Regions from separate parts of the Burkholderia gladioli genome, predicted to be linked through region 4. Evidence: predicted binding sites of a transcription regulator. Region 4 holds the regulator's gene; each other region holds the start of a gene.

Region 1 (4,376 bases), 1.4 Mb from region 4:
CGAGGCGCCGGTCTGGCATCCCGACGTGCGCTTCTTCCGCGTCGAGAACGCCGACGGCAGCCTGGTCGCGCAGTTCTATCTCGACCTCTACGCGCGCGAGGGCAAGCGCGGCGGCGCCTGGATGGACGATGCGCGCTCGCGCGCCCGACGCGCGGCCGGCCTGCAGACGCCGGTGGCCTACCTGACCTGCAACTTCTCGGCGCCGATCGGCGACAAGCCGGCCTGCTTCACGCACGACGAAGTGATCACGCTGTTCCACGAGTTCGGCCATGGCCTGCACCACATGCTCACGCGCGTCGACGAGCTCGGCGTGTCGGGCATCAACGGCGTGGAATGGGATGCGGTCGAGCTGCCCTCGCAGTTCATGGAGAACTTCTGCTGGGAATGGGACGTGCTGCCCTCGATGTCCTCGCACGTCGAGACCGGCGCCTCGCTGCCGCGCGCGCTGTTCGACAAGATGCTGGCCGCGAAGAACTTCCAGAGCGGGCTGGGCACACTGCGCCAGATCGTGTTCTCGATGTACGACATGCTGCTGCACGTCGATTTCGATCCGGCCGGCGCCAGCAACGCGGTGGAGTTCGCGCGCGAGATCAACGAGCGCTTCCACGTGATCCCGCAGGCACCGTTCTCGCGCTGGCCGAACACCTTCAGCCATATCTTCGCGGGCGGTTACGCGGCCGGCTACTACAGCTACAAGTGGGCCGAGGTGCTGTCGGCCGACGCCTACGCGGCCTTCGAGGAAGCGGCCAAGGCGAGCGGCACGGTGCTCGACGCGGCCACCGGCACGCGCTATCGCCGCGAGATCCTCGAAGTGGGCGGCAGCCGACCGGCGATGGACTCGTTCAAGGCCTTCCGCGGCCGCGAGCCGGAGATCGACGCGCTGCTGCGCCACAACGGCATGGCCGCCGGCACGCAGCCGCACTGAGGCGCCGCCAGGGCGCCTGATCGACACGCGCCGGCCGTAGCCGGCACGTGTCGAATATGTCGAACACCGACCAACGGCATCCACCTCGCGTGGATGCCGTTTTTTCATGCGCACGCGCTGTCCGCTTCGTCGTCACCCTCCTCGATCGAGACTTCGGGCGCCGGGTCCTCGTCGTCGTCGAACAACGCGATCTGGCCGTGGCGCTCGGCCGTGTCCTCGTCGACCCTCACGCCCACGCCGAGCAGCCGCACCGGCTGGCGCCGCCGCTCCAGTCCCTTCTCGAGCAGCGCGACGGCCGTGCCCGCATCGCTGCGATCGGCCACGCACTCGACCGTGGTGCGCTGGAAATCGGCGAAGCGGATCTTCACGAACAGCTTGCGGATGGTCTTGCGCGAGTGGGTGCGCTCGATGCGCGTGTCGAGCTGGACCACCAGCTTGCGCAGTTCCTCGGCGCACTGCTCGGGCGTGACGAGATCGGCCACATAGGTGGTCTCCACGCTGACCGACTTGCGCTCGCGATCGGCATGCACGCGCCGCTCGTCGATGCCGCGCGAGAGCTCGTGCAGACGCCGGCCGAAGGCGCCGAACTCGCGATGCAGGTCGAACAGCGACCAGTCGCGCAACTGCGCGCAGGTCTCGATGCCGAGCCGTTCGAGCCTCCCGGCGGTCACCCGGCCGACGCCGAACAGCTTGCGCACCGGCAGCGCCGCCACGAAGGCCTCGACCTGATGCGGGCGCACCACGAACAGGCCGTCGGGCTTGTTCCAGTCGGAGGCGATCTTGGCGATGAACTTGTTCGGCGCGACGCCGGCCGAGACCGTCACGCCGACCGTGTCGCGCACGCGCTCGCGGATCTCGCGCGCGATCAGGGTGGCGCTGCCCTGGCAGCGCTCGGTGCCGCTGACGTCGAGATAGGCCTCGTCGAGCGAGAGCGGCTCGACCTCGGGCGTGTAGTCGCGATAGATCGCCATGATCGCGCGCGAGGCGATGCGGTACTTGTCCATCGAGGGCGGCAGGATCAGCAGCTCGGGGCACTTGCGCACCGCCAGCGCCGAGGACATCGCCGAATGCACGCCGAAGCGCCGCGCCTCGTAGTTGCAGGTGGCGATCACGCCGCGCCGGTCGGGCCGCCCACCCACCGCGAGCGGCCGGCCGCGCAGCGAGGGATCGTCGCGCATCTCGACCGAGGCGTAGAAGCAGTCGCAGTCGAGGTGGATGATCTTGCGCGCGAACCCGGCCGCGCCGCCCGGCGAGGCGGACGGCGCGGCGGATTCCATGGCGGGGGCGGCAGCGAGCGGTTTCAAGGTGACGACACTGTACAAAAAAACAGTGTCGCCGTGTTGAGGGATCGCTTGGAAAAGATAAAGGGTTGGAGCAGCCGCGCGGCATTGCGATGCCGCGCCATGCCGCCCTTATTGCCGGAACACGGCCAGCTTGGTGGCGAGCCCGAGGAAGAAGGCGCCCAGCGTGCGGTCGATCCAGGCCGCCATGCGCCGGCTGGCGCGAAAACGCTGTGCCAGGCGATCGCCGAACAGGATCAGCGGCGGCTCGATCACGGCCGCCACCGCGATGATCAGCACGCCGTGCAGGCCGAGCTGCAGCGGCACCGGCCCGGCGCCGGCCACCACGAACTGCGGCAGCAGGGCCAGGAAGAAGATCGCGACCTTGGGGTTGAGGATGTCGATCAGCACGCCCTGCAGGAACACCTGCATGGGGCTGCGTTGGCGGGTCGGCTCGTCGAGCTGGAAGGCGACCGACTTCGACCGGAGCGCCTGGATGCCGAGCCAGCTCAGGTAGATCACGCCCACCCACTTCACCACCAGGAACAGGCTGGCCGAGGTGTAGAGGATCGCCGACAGGCCGATCGCGGCGCACATCACATGGAATAGCGCGCCGCTCCAGACCCCGAGCATCGCGGCGAAACCGTGGCGCCGGCCGCTCTTGACGGTATGGCCGAGCATGAAGGCCAGGTCCGGCCCCGGCGTGACGTTGAGCAGCACGGCCATGCCCAGGAAGGCCAGCCAGTGGGCGGAATCGTAGTGGAGCATCGCCATCCCCTGAATTCGATCGGCGGCACGGATCGCCTCGCGCGTCGTGCCTGTCCGGCAGAGCATACGGCAGGCGCTTTCGCCCGATCAATCCCCGCGTGCGCCGCCGTGTGCCTGCGTCGTGTGCCGCGCGGGCGGCTCGACGCACCGTCACGGTCGGATCGCTTGAGGATCCGTACCGGTCGTTCGGACTCCAGGTGTACCGCCGCGCGCCGGGTTCGCCGCCTATACTCGACCAGCCCAATCACCAACAGGAACACCGGAATGAAGACGATCGGCCTGATCGGCGGGATGAGCTGGGAATCGTCGGCGGAATACTACCGGATGATCAACCGCGCCTCGAAGGCGCGGCACGGCGGCCACCACAACGCGAAGAGCGTGATGGTGACGGTCGATTTCGCCGAGATCGAGGCGCTGCAGCGCGCCCGGGACTGGGACGCGCTCGGCGCGCGCATGGCCGACGCGGCGCGACAGTTGCAGTCGGCCGGCGCCGACGTCGTGGTGCTGACCACCAACACCATGCATCGCGTGGCCGACGCGATCGAGCGCGCGGTCACGCTGCCCTTCCTGCACATCGCCGATCCGACCGGCGCCGCGCTGCGCGCGGCCGGCGTGGAGCGGGTCGCCCTGCTCGGCACGCGCTACACCATGGAACTGCCGTTCTACGCGGCGCGGCTGGCCGAGCGTTTCGGCATCGAGGTGCTGACGCCGGACGCCGAGGATCGCGACACGGTCCATCGCGTGATCTACGAGGAGCTTTGCCACGGCCTGATCGAGCCGGCCTCGCGCGCCGCCTACGCGGCCATCATCGGCCGGCTGGCCGCGCGCGGCGCGCAGGCGGTGATCCTCGGCTGCACCGAGATCACGCTGCTGATCGGCGAGCGCGATTCGCCGCTGCCGGTGTTCGATACCACCGCGCTGCACGCGCAGGCCGCGGTGGATTTCGCGGCGGCCTGAACTTCGCCCGGACGACGCCAGCCGCTGCCTCAGATCCCCGTCAAACCCTGCAGGCTGATCTTCGACTGCGTGTTGGCGGGTTGTTCCCCGAGCTTGCTCAGCGCACCGTCGGCACCGATCGCGTAGGCCACGATCTTGTCGTCGCCGGCATAGTCCTGGTAGAGGAACTTGCCGTCCGGGCTGACCCAGGAATCGTTGGCGAAGGCCGAGCTCTGGCCCGCGACCGGCGTTTCGGTGGCCGCCGAGGCGTTGACCAGCGTGAGCTTGCCGGCACCGTCGATCGAGAACAGCGAGACCGCGCCGCTGCCGTTGCCGATGTAGGCGAAGCGGTTGTCCGGCGTCAGCGAGATCCAGCAGGGCGCGGCCTGCCCGGTCACGGTGACGGGCGCGCCGGTCGAGGTGAAGTTGCCGCTCGGCTCCGAGAAGCTGAAGGATTCCACGCTGCC
Region 2 (4,376 bases), 740 kb from region 4:
TTCGTGGATCCGTCATTTGCAATTCGTCGCGCGTCATTCGACCATTCCCCGCATGTCGGGGGCCGCGCCTCGCAGCGGCCGACGAAACCACTCCGCGCATGCCACGCCGATCAGCGCGATGCCACCGCCGATCACGTGGTACGCACGAACCGGCTCGCCGAGCATGCCGATGGCGATGACGGCCGTGAGCACCGGCAGCAGGTTCATGAATATCGCGCAGCGGTTGGGGCCGAGCACATGCACGCCGCGAACCCACAAGAACGGCAGCACCACCGAGGCCAGTCCGCCCGCATAGGCGATCAACGGCAGCGTCGCGGCGTTCAGTTGCCGCGATGCCGGAGGCGTGACGAGGAAGGCCGGCAACATCACGACCAGCGCGCAGATGGACTGCACGTAGGTCGACTGCCAGCCGGTGACGGGAAGATTCCATCGCTTGAGCAGGACGCCGTACAGTGCATAACCGATCGCTGCCACGAAGATCAACAGATCGCCGGGATGCGCGCCATTATCGAAGAGCGAAACCGGGTTGCCCTTGCTGACGAGGTAGATCAGGCCGATCAGCGAAAGCACGCCGCCACCGACCATGCCGACCGTGGGAGTGTCCTCGAGGAAGAACGCGCTCAGAACCACGGTGAGCAGCGGCGTCAGCGCGGTGAAGACCGCGAGGTTGGTTGCCGTGGTCGACGAGGCCGCCGTGTACGAGAGCACCTGGAAGAAACACAGCGCCAGGAAACCGAGTATGGCCAGCTTGCCGATGTGCGGCCAGATCTCGTCGCGATTGCGCCAGGCTGGCCTGGCGACAAACACGCTCATGATGAGAACGGCAAGGAGCAGGCGATAGAACGTGATCGCCCCAGGGCCGATGGTATGGGCCGACAGGCGGGACACGATCACGTTTCCCGACCAGATCACGATCGTGAAAAAGGGAAACAGGTAGGCAGCTTTGTGCTTCATGGCGACTCGTCGGAGAAAGGCTTCGAGAACCCCGAGGCTACGCCTTCCCAAGTAGTCAGTCTGACTCTATAGTGGCAGCAACTGTAGAGATAGGGACATGATCGAAAATCTCGCCCTGAAGCACCTGGACTTCCACGACACGGACCGCGCGATGTGCGCGATGGACGTGAACTGGCCGAGCGGGACGTCCACCGGCTGGCACGCGCATCCCAAGGCTCAACTGCTGTATGCGATCGAGGGCGTGATGGTGGTCCGGTCGATGGCCTGTTCGTGGGTGGTGCCGCCGAACAGGGCGCTATGGCTCGCTGCCGGCGTCGAGCATGTGGTGAAGATGTCGGGGGATGTCAAGATGCGCACGGTATTCATCGATGCCGCGGCCATCGGTCTGCCTCTGGAGAGCTGCGTGATCAATGTCTCCCCTCTCCTGCGGGAACTCGTCGTGGCCGCCGTGCGCGTCCCGCGGGATTATTCGGACGACACGCGGGACGGCCGACTCATGCGCCTGCTTGCCGACGAACTGCTGACAGCGGACGTTCTACCGCTGCATCTCCCGGCGCCTCAGGATGCCCGCATCAAGTCGATTTGCGCGGCCCTCGTCGACGATCCCGCCAATGCCTCGACGGTCGGCCAATGGGCCGCCACGCTGGGCGTCACCGCCAAGACCGTGCATCGTCTCTTCCAGAAGGAGACGGGTATGACATTCGGGCAATGGCGGGACCAGGCCAGATTCCTGTTCGCCCTCCGGCAACTGGCTCAGGGCAGGAGAATCATCGATATCGCCCTGGATTGCGGCTACAGCAGCCCCAGCGCGTTTACCGCGATGTTCCGGCGATACTTTGGCGTCCCGCCTTCGGTTTTCCATCGCCAACTGGAAAAATCCTAGCTCGCGATACCGTGCATCTCGCGCGTCCAGTGTCGCGCCCCGCTCGCTTCGCGGCCCGCCCCTTCGATTCCACCCCAAAAACCCTTTCATATTCCGCTTGCGCCCGCCGCCGGCCCACGTAAAATACTGTACGCATATACAGTATCGGTGGCGACGTGGAACTGCAAAAGAAGCTCGAGGTGTTGGCCGACGCGGCGAAGTACGATGCATCCTGCGCCAGCAGCGGCGCGCCCAAGCGCGGCTCGCGCGGTATTTCCGGGCTCGGTGCCAGCACCGGCGCGGGCATCTGCCACAGCTTCACGCCGGACGGGCGCTGTGTGTCGCTCCTCAAGATCCTGCTCACCAACTTTTGCCTGTACGACTGCCAGTACTGTGTGAACCGCCGCTCCAGCAACGTGCCGCGCGCGCGCTTCACGCCCGAGGAAGTCGTCGATCTCACGCTCGATTTTTACCGACGCAACTATATCGACGGCCTGTTCCTGAGTTCGGGCATCATCCGCTCGTCCAACTACACGATGGAACAATTGGTGCGCGTGGCGCAGTCGCTGCGGGAGGACCACCAGTTCCGCGGTTATCTGCATCTCAAGACCATTCCCGACGCGGACCCGGAGCTCATCGCGAAAGCCGGTCGCTATGCGGATCGTCTGAGCGTGAATATCGAATTGCCGACGGACGGCAGTCTCGCGCGCCTCGCGCCGGAAAAGAACGTGCGAACCATCAAGCTGGCGATGGGATCGATCCGGCTTGCGCAGGAAGAGGCGCAGGCCGAGACCAAAGCGCCGCCGTTCACGCCGGCCGGGCAAAGCACGCAAATGATCGTCGGGGCCGACCAGACGAACGATCGCACCATCCTGCAGACGGCCGAATCGCTCTACGGCTCGTTCAAGCTCAAGCGCGTTTACTACTCGGCCTTCAGTCCCATTCCAGACAGCCCGTCCGCCTTGCCCGCGCAGGCGCCGCCTCTGCTGCGCGAACATCGGCTTTATCAAGCCGACTTTCTGCTGCGCGGCTACGGCTTCCATGCGGACGAGCTGTTCGGGAGCAGCGCGGACCTGGCGCTCGACATCGATCCGAAGCTCGCCTGGGCGCTCGCTCATCGCGAACATTTTCCTGTCGACCTCAACCGCGCGCCGCTTCGCGCGATCGCGCGCGTGCCCGGCATCGGCATGCGTAACGCAAAACGCATCGTGGAGTTGCGGCGCACGCGTCGTGTCCGTTACGAGGATCTGGTGCGGCTGCGCTGTCCGATGGAGAAGATCCGGCCGTTCGTGGTGACGCAGGATTATCGCGCCGCCCTGCATGATGCGTCGTCCGAGGCGCTGCGCCGCGTACTCGCGCCGCCGCCGGTGCAACTCGCGCTGTTGTGAGGAAGGCCGATGCGCACCATCGTGATCGAGGATCGCTTTGCCGCGTGGCGCGCGGCCTCGCTCGCGGCGCTCGCTGAAGACCTTCCGCCGGCGTCGATCCACTGGCGTCTCGCGGAGGCTATCGAGATGCCGCAGCAGCAAGCCTCGATCGACTACGCGCCGGCATCGCCAGGCACGGCCGCGGCTTCGACTCGCCTGGCCGAGGTTCAGGTGTCGAAGGCGTTCGCGGCGCTGCTGAGAGACGCCGCATCGTTTCGCGATCCCCAGCGCTGGGCGTTCTTGTACAAGGTGCTGTGGCGCTGGCATCACGGCGACCGCTCGGCGGCATCGCCCGCCGATACCGACGGCGCACGGCTTTACCGCATGGCCAAGAGCGTGCGCCGCGCGCAGCACGACATGATCGCCTATGTGCGATTTCGCAAGCAGCCGGATGCCCAGGCCGTTCCCGAATACCTCGCATGGTACGAACCCGAGCACGACGTGCTCGAATGGGCAGCGGAACATTTCGCGCAGCGCATGGGCCGATCCTCGTGGCTCATCACCACACCTCGCGGCGCGGCCTTCTGGGACGGCAGCCAGTTGCATCTGGACGCGCGTCGCGCGTTGCCGGGCGATCATCGTCATGACACCGAGGATGAGGCCGAGGCATTGTGGATCGCGTATTACCGGAGCACGTTCAACCCGGCGCGACTGAACGAAACCGCGCTGGAGCAGCATATGCCGGTACGTTTCTGGAAGGGCTTGCCTGAGGCCCGTTTGATTCCCGGCATGATCAGCGAAGCCAGAAGCGGTGCGCGGCGGCTCGCTCAAGCCAGCGGTATCGGCACGCTGAACGGCAAGGCGATTGCTGTCGAAGCCGAGGTGGCGCAACCGGTTCGAGAGCAAGCCTCTTCGCTGGATGCTTGCCGACGTTGCGACTTGTGGCGTAACGCCACGCAGGCGGTAGGCAGCGCGGGGCCGAGCAGCGCTCGAATCATGTTGATCGGCGAGCAACCGGGCGATCAGGAAGACCTGAGCGGACAACCGTTCGTCGGGCCGGCGGGACAACTGCTCGACCTTGCCATCGAGCGCGCGGGTCTATTGCGCGACCAGGTTTATCTGACCAATGCAGTGAAGCATTTCAAGTGGGAGCCGCGCGGCAAGCGCCGTTTGCACAAAACGCCGATGCAACG
Region 3 (4,376 bases), 2.1 Mb from region 4:
GTGACGACACCTCGCCGGCCGCCGCGCTGGTCGGTGATCGCCGGGACTGCGCCTGGCTGGCGCAACTGGCGTGACACGGGCTCGAATGACGGCATGCGGAAGGTTGAAGCCGAGTTGGAAAACCGAAGGATTTTAGCATATTGGGTATTTGTCGCGATGCCACGAATATCCGGTGTGACCCGCATTGGCAAGCGGATGCAGTGCAGCATCACGGGTCGGACCCGCGTGAGCGCGGCGCCCCGGCGAGCCTCAGAACTCGCCGAATTCGTCCTCGCCGCCCTTGAGCAGCTTGACGATGGTGGCGCTCGTGAAGCCGCGCGCGGCCAGGAAGCGCGCCTGTTTGGCGCGCTCGGCCGGCGTGCCCGGCAGGCTGCCGAACTTCTTGCGCCAGACCGCCTGGGCCCGGCCGAACTCGGTTTCGCGCAACTGCTCGCTGACCGATTCGACCAGTTCCGAATCGACGGCATGGCGCTTGAGCTCGCCGAGGATTCGCGCGCTACCGAGGCGCGAGGCGCGCCGGTGCACCAGGCTTTCGGTGAAACGCGCGTCGGACAGCCAGCCCTCGCGCTCGAGCGCGTCGAGCAGCGCTTCGGGATCGTCGCCCTCCTCCACATAGGGAGCGAGCTTGCGCGCGAGTTCGCTGCGGCTGTACTCGCGTCGCGACAGATAACCAAGCGCGCGGCCTTTCAGTGAGCGGGTCGGGCGCTCCCGCTCGGCACGGCGCGCCTCGCCTGCCGGTTCGGTTGCCTGGCCGGAGGAAGCCGTCGAGGCATCGCGCTCGTCGAACGGGCCGCGCGTGCGGCGCCGGTTGCGGCGCGTGGCGTGTTCGCTGGTGCGGGAATACTGGTCGCCGTCGGCGTTTTCGAAGTGGGTGGGCGCGGCGGGCGCCTCGAAGGGATCGGGGGCGGCGCGGCGACGGCTCGACGATGCCGGGCGGCCGCCGGTAACGGGGGCTTGCGAAGCCGCGGGCCGCGGGCCGGCGGCTGCGTCTACCCGGCCGGCCGTCGGCTGTCGACGAGGCTGCGATGAAGCGCCAGCATCAGCCGGAAAAACAGCCGGCGCTGCCCTGCCCGCCTCCCCACGCACGGCACGCACGCTGCGGGCACGGATGCCGCGCGCAACGTCATGCGCATCGAAGGATTCGTCGGCATCGACCGAGTCGCTCGCGTACACGGGATCGGCCGCTGCCCGCCGCGGGCGCTGAAACGAAACGAGGGCATCGTCCGATGCCCTCGTTTCCGGGCGACCTGCCGGCCGCCCTTCGCGTGAAACCGGCGCCGGCCCGGGTCGATCGGCCTGGCCGCCGTCGCCCGCGCGAGGCTCGCGCGGCGAGGAGGCTGGCGAATCGTCCGGGCGGCCCCGGCTTCGACGCATCACTCTTCTTCGTCCAGGATCTCGGCTTCCGACTGGCCGGCGGCGCCTTCCTGCGGCATGGCCGCCACGCCGAGCGATTCGCGGATGCGGTTCTCGATCTCGAGCGCGATGTCCGGATTCTCGCGCAGGAATTCACGCGCGTTGTCCTTGCCCTGGCCGATCTTGTCGCCGTTGTAGCTGTACCAGGCGCCGGCCTTGTCGACGATCTTGGCTTGCACGCCCAGATCGATGATTTCGCCCTGGCGCGAGATACCCTCGCCGTAGAGGATGTCGAAGATCGATTCGCGGAACGGCGGCGAGACCTTGTTCTTGACGACCTTGACGCGGGTTTCGTTGCCGATCACCTCGTCGTTCTTCTTGATCGAGCCGATCCGGCGGATATCGAGGCGCACCGAGGCGTAGAACTTCAGCGCATTGCCGCCCGTGGTGGTTTCCGGGTTGCCGAACATGACACCGATCTTCATGCGGATCTGGTTGATGAAGATCACCAGGCAGTTCGTGCGCTTGATCGTGCCCGTCAGCTTGCGCAGTGCCTGCGACATCAGGCGAGCCTGCAGGCCCGGCAGCGAATCGCCCATTTCGCCTTCGATTTCGGCCTTCGGCACCAGGGCCGCGACCGAGTCGATCACGATCATGTCGATCGAGCCCGAGCGCACCAGCGCGTCGGTGATTTCGAGCGCCTGCTCGCCCGTGTCCGGCTGCGAGATCAGCAGCTCCGGCACGTTCACGCCGAGCTTGGATGCATATTGGACGTCGAGCGCGTGTTCCGCGTCGATGAAGGCCGCCGTGCCGCCGAGCTTCTGCATCTCGGCGATCACCTGCAGCGTGAGGGTGGTCTTGCCCGACGATTCCGGACCGTAGATTTCGACGACACGGCCGCGCGGCAGGCCGCCGACGCCGAGCGCGATATCGAGGCCGAGCGAGCCGGTGGAGACCACCTGGATATCTTCCTTGGCCTCGGCATCGCCGAGCTTCATGATCGAGCCCTTGCCGAACTGCTTCTCGATCTGGGCCAGCGCTGCCGCCAGCGCCTTGCTCTTTTCCGCGGTCATCCCGGCGCCTTTCTTGCTATCTTCCATGAATCGTCCTTTGCTATGATGAGCAGCGTCTGATTGGGGGGCACCGGGCCTAACTAGCCGTTAGGTGCACGAATGCAGACACTGTATAAAAAAACAGTGGTTTGTGCAAGCCCGAGTTGCGGGTTCCGCACAAGCCCACCCAGACCTTCCGGAGACACCCGCGCCGGCGCCTCTCCAGCGCGCCGCCGGCCGACGGCCACGCACCATGCGAATCCTGATTGCCGAAGATGACAGCATACTCGCGGACGGCCTGACCCGATCACTCCGCCAATCGGGCTATGCCGTCGATCACGTCAAGAGCGGCGTCGAGGCCGACACCGCCTTGTCGATGCAGACTTTCGACCTGCTGATCCTCGATCTCGGCCTGCCGAAGATGCCCGGTCTCGACGTGCTGCGGCGCCTGCGCGCACGCAACTCGGTGCTGCCGGTGCTGATCCTGACCGCCGCCGACAGCGTCGACGAGCGCGTCAAGGGGCTCGACCTGGGCGCCGACGACTACATGGCCAAGCCCTTCGCCCTGAACGAACTCGAGGCGCGCGTGCGGGCGCTCACCCGGCGCGGCGCCGGCGGCGGCCCGACCGTGATCCGCCACGGCTCGCTGAGCTTCGACCAGGTCGGCCGGCTCGCCTACGCCAACGAGCGCGTGCTGGACCTGTCGGCGCGCGAGCTCGGCCTGCTCGAGGTGCTGCTGCAGCGCGTCGGCCGACTGGTCTCGAAGGAGCAACTGGTCGACCATCTCTGCGAGTGGGGCGAGGAAGTCAGCAACAACGCGATCGAGGTCTACGTGCACCGGCTGCGCAAGAAGATCGAGCCGAGCGGCGTGCGGATCCTGACCGTGCGCGGCCTCGGCTACTGCCTGGAGAAGGCCGTGGCAGAATCGGGCGCCGCGGTCGCGCCCGAGGTGCCGGCCGCGCCGGAGCATCAGGCGCCCTCCTCGCCGCTGCGCTGAGGGGCCGCGCGAGCGCGCCGCCATGGCCACGCCGCTTCGTTCCGCCCGCACCAGCAAGCACGCCACGCGCCGCCCGGCCGACGTGCGCGACGCGGAACGCGACGCCCGCTACGAAAATCCGTTTGCCCCGCCCGACGAGGGCGAATCCGCCGACACGGCGCGCCCGCGTTCGCTGTTCGGCGAGATCCTCGACTGGATGCTCGCGCCACTGCTGCTGCTCTGGCCGATGAGCATCGCCGTCACCTACCTGGTCGCCAAGACCATCGCCAACGGCCCCTTCGACCGCGCGCTGGAAACCGATGCCTATGTGCTCGCGCGGCAGATCACGCCCGTCAATGGGGCGGCCGAGCTGGTGCTGCCCAAGGCCACGCTCGACCTGCTGCGCGCCGACAATGTCGACAGCGTCTATTACCAGGTGCTCGGCACGCGCGGCGAGCTGGTGGCCGGCGAGGCCGACCTGCCGCTGCCGCGCGACGACGACCGGCCGCCGCCCGGCGTGGTGCTGTTCCGCGACGACCTCCTTCGCGGCAACGACATCCGCGTCGCCTACACCACCGTCGCGCTGGGCGGCTCGAGCGGCTCGCAGCCGGTGCTGGTCCAGGTCGGCGAAACGCTGGACAAGCGCAACGCGCTGGCCAACGACATCATCAAGGGCGTGATCCTGCCGCAGTTCGTGATCCTGCCGCTGGCCATCGTGCTGGTCTGGTTCGGGCTGTCGCGCGGGCTCGCGCCGCTGACCGCGCTGCAGGCCCATATCCGCAACCGCCGCCCCGACGATCTCTCGCCCGTCGATCCGCAGCGCGCGCCGCCCGAGATCGAGCCGCTGGTCACCTCGTTCAACGACCTGCTCGGCCGGCTCGAACAGAACATCGCGCTGCAGAAGCGCTTCATCGCCGATGCCGCGCACCAGATGAAGACGCCGCTGGCCGGGCTGCGCACCCAGGCCGAATTCGCGCTGCGTCACGAGGTGCCGG
Region 4 (4,376 bases):
GCGGGCCTGCTGACCGACGTCGCCTGCGGCCGCTTCGAGGAGACGGCGCGCGAGATCCTGCAGGAAGGGGTGGACTGGCTGACCGAGCGCGGCGTGCAGGCGCAAGGCCATTTCGCCTTCGGTTATCCGATCGAGGAGATCGCGAACCTCGCGAAGGCCTTGAATGTCGACCTGGTGGTGGTCGGCCACCGCTGTCGCAGCGGCCTGTCGCGCTGGTGGATGGGCGCGGGCAATACGCAACTGCTCGACCGCGTGTCCTGCAGCATCCTGGTGGCCTGCTCTTCGTCGGACGAGCAGCGCGAGGAGCGGGCCAAGGAGCGCGAAGCGGCTCTCGCCGGCAGCGGCGCTGCATAGATCAGGGTATCCGTGGACGGGCGGACTAAGCCGCCCGGAACGGCGCCATGCCGGTTGAGGCAACCGGCATGAACGCCATGATTCACTTCCTCGTCGCGCCTGCCGGCGCGACATGCTCAGCGATGCAGATCGATCGCGCTGAGCTTCCATCCGAACAGCCCGCTGCGCCGGAAGATCGCCGCATAGCGCGCGCCATCGACATCCTTCCGATACACGACGACGAATTCGTCGATCCCGTTATAGGCCGCGCTCGCCTGCGGCGCCGCGGGCTTGCCTGCGTTGCTACCGCTGGTGGGTGCCGGTGCTGCCGGGCTCGGCGCGGCCGGCGGCGCGCTGCCCTGGCCGGCAGGCGCGGCGGCCGTGGGCGCGGGCTGGTCGAGCGAGGGCGGATGCTCGCCCGGATCGGCCTTGGGCGGCAGGCCGCTGAGCAGTGCGGCCACGCCTTCGGGCGTCGCATAGGCATCGACCAGCGGCCCGATCAGCGCCGAGCCGATCACCGCGCCCAGCATCGCCAGCGGATTATTGTGCCGCTGCAGGTCGATGCGCCGCATCAACTCCTCGGTCAACTGCTGCTTGAGGCTCGCGCGCAGGGCCGGATAGTCGACATGGCGGCTGATCGCCTCGGCGTCGCGCGTGTCGACGGCCTGTTTCAGCTCGCGCAGCGCGAGATAGGGCGAGGCATAGGCATAAACGATCGTCGCCAGCACCAGCAGCGCGAGGGCGACGACGAGGAGCGGCTTGAACCGGCCGCCGCGGGAGGGGGAGAGGGGCACCAGGCCTCCATGGGATACGGACTCTAGCTAGAGACGTATCAGACGGCCGAACGTTCCTCGGCGATGCATCGATCGATCATGCGGCACACCGCATCGATCGTGCCCACCATGATCAGGCGCGACGGCCCGTGGTAGACGCGCACCGGCGCGCGCCGTGCCGGTTCCGCATGATGCAGCCCCGCGTTGAGCGAGACGCGCGCGAAGGCCGGCAGGGCCGAGGGCAGCAGCGAGGCCTGCTCCGCCACCGCGGCGGCCGGCGCCGGCGCGACGGCGTCGGGCGCGGCGCTGCCGAGCGGTGCGCAGGGCATGCGCCCCCGCAGGTGACGCAGGCGGCCGAATTGACGGAAGGGCAGCAGGCGGGCGAGGCGTTCCATGGCGTTCTCCAGGTCGAGCGGAGGAAACAAGGCAAAGCACAGGACGATGCGCAGCACAACGCGCAGGCAATACTCGGCCAGTGCGCGCACGGCGCACCAGCAGGATGGATGGCGCCGCAGCGCCCGGGATCAGAATTCGCCGGAGCGGATCAGGCCGACGGCGATGCCTTCCAGCGCGAACTCGGCGCTGCCGGCCTTCACGAAGATGTTTTCGTAATCGGGGTTCTCGGCGATCAGTTCGATGCCGGAGGAATGACGCTTGAGGCGCTTGACGGTGACGTCGTCGCCGAGCCGCGCGACGATGATCTGGCCGTCCTTGGCCTCGCTGCGCTTCTGCACGGCGAGCAGGTCGCCGTCGAGGATGCCGGCGTCGCGCATCGACAGCCCGCGCACCTTCAAGAGGTAATCGGGCTTGCTGGAGAACAGCGCGGGATCGCAGGTGTAGTTCTGGGAGATGTGCTCTTGCGCGAGGATCGGGCTACCTGCCGCGACGCGGCCGACCAGCGGCAGCGAGAGCTGCATCAGCGCCGCGTGCGGCAGCGTGAGCTGGTGCGGGGCGTCGTCGCCGAGCAGGCGGATGCCGCGCGAGGCGCCGGCGGCCAGCTCGATCACGCCCTTGCGGGCCAGCGCCCGCAGGTGTTCCTCGGCCGCGTTCGGCGAGCTGAAGCCCAGCTCGGCCGCGATTTCCGCGCGGGTGGGCGGGAAGCCCGAGCGCTCGATCGCGCGACGAATCAAGTCGAACACTTGCTGCTGGCGTGCGGTGAGTTTGGTCATGGTCAACTGTATGGATAGACAGTGATCTGTATTTTTATACAGTAGTTCGGGAATTTCAAGCGTTACTTGAAGTTCGTCGCTATGACGTCGGTTCCGACGCGATCGAGCGACGTCAGAACGGCGGTTTCGATGCCTCAACCGTCCGCCGGGCGGTCTTTACCACTTTTGCTTCTTAAAAAATGAGGAACGATTATTTTTAATGATGAAAGCCGTTCGCTAGACTGCCCTGACATTGCTAATAACGACCCACGAACCTTTGGAGATCATCGGATGGTCAAGCGCAACACGGGGCTGGCTGGCGGCGTCCGCCGCCTGGTCGCAACACTGGCATTCGGCGCGGTGGCGCTGGGCGCCGCCACGCACGCACTGGCGGACACCACGCTGCTGAACGTCTCCTACGATCCGACCCGCGAGTTGTACCAGGACGTCAACCAGGCCTTCGGCAAGGAATGGAAGGCCAAGACCGGCGAGACCGTCAACTTCAAGCAGTCGCACGGCGGCTCGGGCGCGCAGGCGCGCTCGGTGCTCGACGGGCTGCAGGCCGACGTGGTCACGCTGGCGCTGGCCTGGGACATCGACGCGCTGGCCAACAAGGGCCTGGTCGCCAAGGACTGGCAGAAGCGCCTGCCCGACAACGCCTCGCCCTATACCTCGACCATCGTGTTCCTGGTGCGCAAGGGCAATCCGAAGGGCATCAAGGACTGGGACGACCTGATCAAGCCGGGCGTGTCGATCGTCACGCCGAACCCGAAGACCTCGGGCGGCGCGCGCTGGAACTACCTGGCGGCCTGGGCCTATGCGCTGCACAAGCCGGGCGGCAACGAGCAGAGCGCCAAGGATTTCGTCTCCAAGCTCTACAAGAATGCCGGCGTGCTCGATTCGGGCGCACGCGGCGCGACCACCAGCTTCGTGCAGCGTGACATCGGCGACGTGCTGATCGCCTGGGAGAACGAGGCCTTCCTGTCGCTGAAGGAATTCGGCCCGGACAAGTTCCAGATCGTGGTGCCCTCGGTCAGCATCCTGGCCGAGCCGCCGGTGGCGGTGGTCGACAAGGTGGTGGACAAGAAGGGCGACCGCAAGCTGGCCGAGGCCTACCTGAACTTCCTCTACAGCAAGGAAGGCCAGGAGATCGCCGCGCGCAACTACTACCGTCCGCGCTCGAAGGACGTGCCGGCCGAGCTGACCAAGCAGTTCCCGAAGCTCAAGCTCTACACGGTGGACGACACCTTCGGCGGCTGGACCAACGCGCAGAAGACGCACTTCGCCGACGGCGGTGTGTTCGATTCGATCTACAAGCCGCAGTAAGCGCTGCGCACGTGGCTTGAGCGGCGGGCGGCGTGCCGCTGAACGGTGAACCGCCCGGCCGCGGAAGTCGGAAAGACGCAAAGGCAGGACGGCAGTATCGAGGCCGCGCGGCCCGCAACCGGCACGCGCGGCCCGACATAACGACGATCGAACGCGCGGCCGGCCGGATTCTTCCGGCGGCCGCGCATCCCATGTCAACCAAGGAAGCGCATTTCGCATGACGACGTACACCTTCCGCAAGCCGAGCGCGCTGCCCGGCTTCGGCGTGACGCTCGGCATCACGGTGGCCTATCTGAGCCTCGTGGTGCTGATCCCGCTCGCCGCCACCTTCCTGAAGACGGCGACGCTGAGCTGGGACCAGTTCGTGGCCGCCACCACCTCGGCGCGCGTGCTGGCCTCCTACCGGCTGACCTTCCTGTCCGCGCTCGGCGGCGCCGTGATCAATGCCGTGTTCGGCTTCCTGGTCGCCTGGGTGCTGGTGCGCTACCGGTTTCCGCTCAAGCGCCTGGTCGACGCGATCGTCGACCTGCCGTTCGCGCTGCCGACCTCGGTGGCCGGCATCTCGCTGGCCGCCGTCTACGCGCAGAACGGCTGGCTCGGCCAGTATCTCGCGCCGCTCGGCATCAAGGTGGCGTTCACGCCGCTGGGCGTGCTGGTGGCGCTGACCTTCATCGGCCTGCCCTTCGTGGTGCGCACCGTGCAGCCCGTGCTCGAGGATTTCGAGCGCGAGCAGGAGGAGGCCGCCGCCTGCCTGGGCGCCTCGCGCTGGCTGACTTTCCGCCGCGTGGTGCTGCCG

What was found. Region 4 encodes LexA, which represses DNA repair genes until DNA is damaged. Its sites were predicted from a motif close to ACTGTATNNNNATACAGT; they were not measured.
Region 1: a site for LexA is predicted at 2,239-2,256, ahead of dinB (DNA polymerase IV). Genes of this name have one in related genera too.
Region 2: a site for LexA is predicted at 1,963-1,980, ahead of BM43_RS35695 (putative DNA modification/repair radical SAM protein). Genes of this name have one in related genera too.
Region 3: a site for LexA is predicted at 2,534-2,551, ahead of recA (recombinase RecA). Genes of this name have one in related genera too.

What each region holds. Positions count from the first base shown of each region.
Region 1 is NZ_CP009323.1:294,011-298,386, forward strand. It holds gene BM43_RS18150 (M3 family metallopeptidase) at 1-925, shown strand, start outside; gene dinB (DNA polymerase IV) at 1,030-2,202, opposite strand; gene BM43_RS18160 (LysE family translocator) at 2,338-2,973, opposite strand; gene BM43_RS18165 (aspartate/glutamate racemase family protein) at 3,238-3,930, shown strand; gene BM43_RS18170 (lactonase family protein) at 3,960-4,376, opposite strand, start outside.
Region 2 is NZ_CP009323.1:4,261,725-4,266,100, forward strand. It holds gene BM43_RS35680 (hypothetical protein) at 1-37, opposite strand, end outside; gene BM43_RS35685 (DMT family transporter) at 34-954, opposite strand; gene BM43_RS35690 (AraC family transcriptional regulator) at 1,052-1,837, shown strand; gene BM43_RS35695 (putative DNA modification/repair radical SAM protein) at 1,993-3,204, shown strand; gene BM43_RS35700 (UdgX family uracil-DNA binding protein) at 3,214-4,376, shown strand, end outside.
Region 3 is NZ_CP009323.1:906,645-911,020, forward strand. It holds gene BM43_RS39250 (hypothetical protein) at 1-74, shown strand, start outside; gene recX (recombination regulator RecX) at 250-1,374, opposite strand; gene recA (recombinase RecA) at 1,374-2,453, opposite strand; gene BM43_RS20975 (response regulator transcription factor) at 2,659-3,402, shown strand; gene BM43_RS20980 (sensor histidine kinase) at 3,425-4,376, shown strand, end outside.
Region 4 is NZ_CP009323.1:3,522,227-3,526,602, forward strand. It holds gene BM43_RS32820 (universal stress protein) at 1-354, shown strand, start outside; gene BM43_RS32825 (DUF2939 domain-containing protein) at 471-1,127, opposite strand; gene BM43_RS32830 (hypothetical protein) at 1,166-1,501, opposite strand; gene lexA (transcriptional repressor LexA) at 1,631-2,275, opposite strand; gene BM43_RS32840 (sulfate ABC transporter substrate-binding protein) at 2,546-3,580, shown strand; gene cysT (sulfate ABC transporter permease subunit CysT) at 3,798-4,376, shown strand, end outside.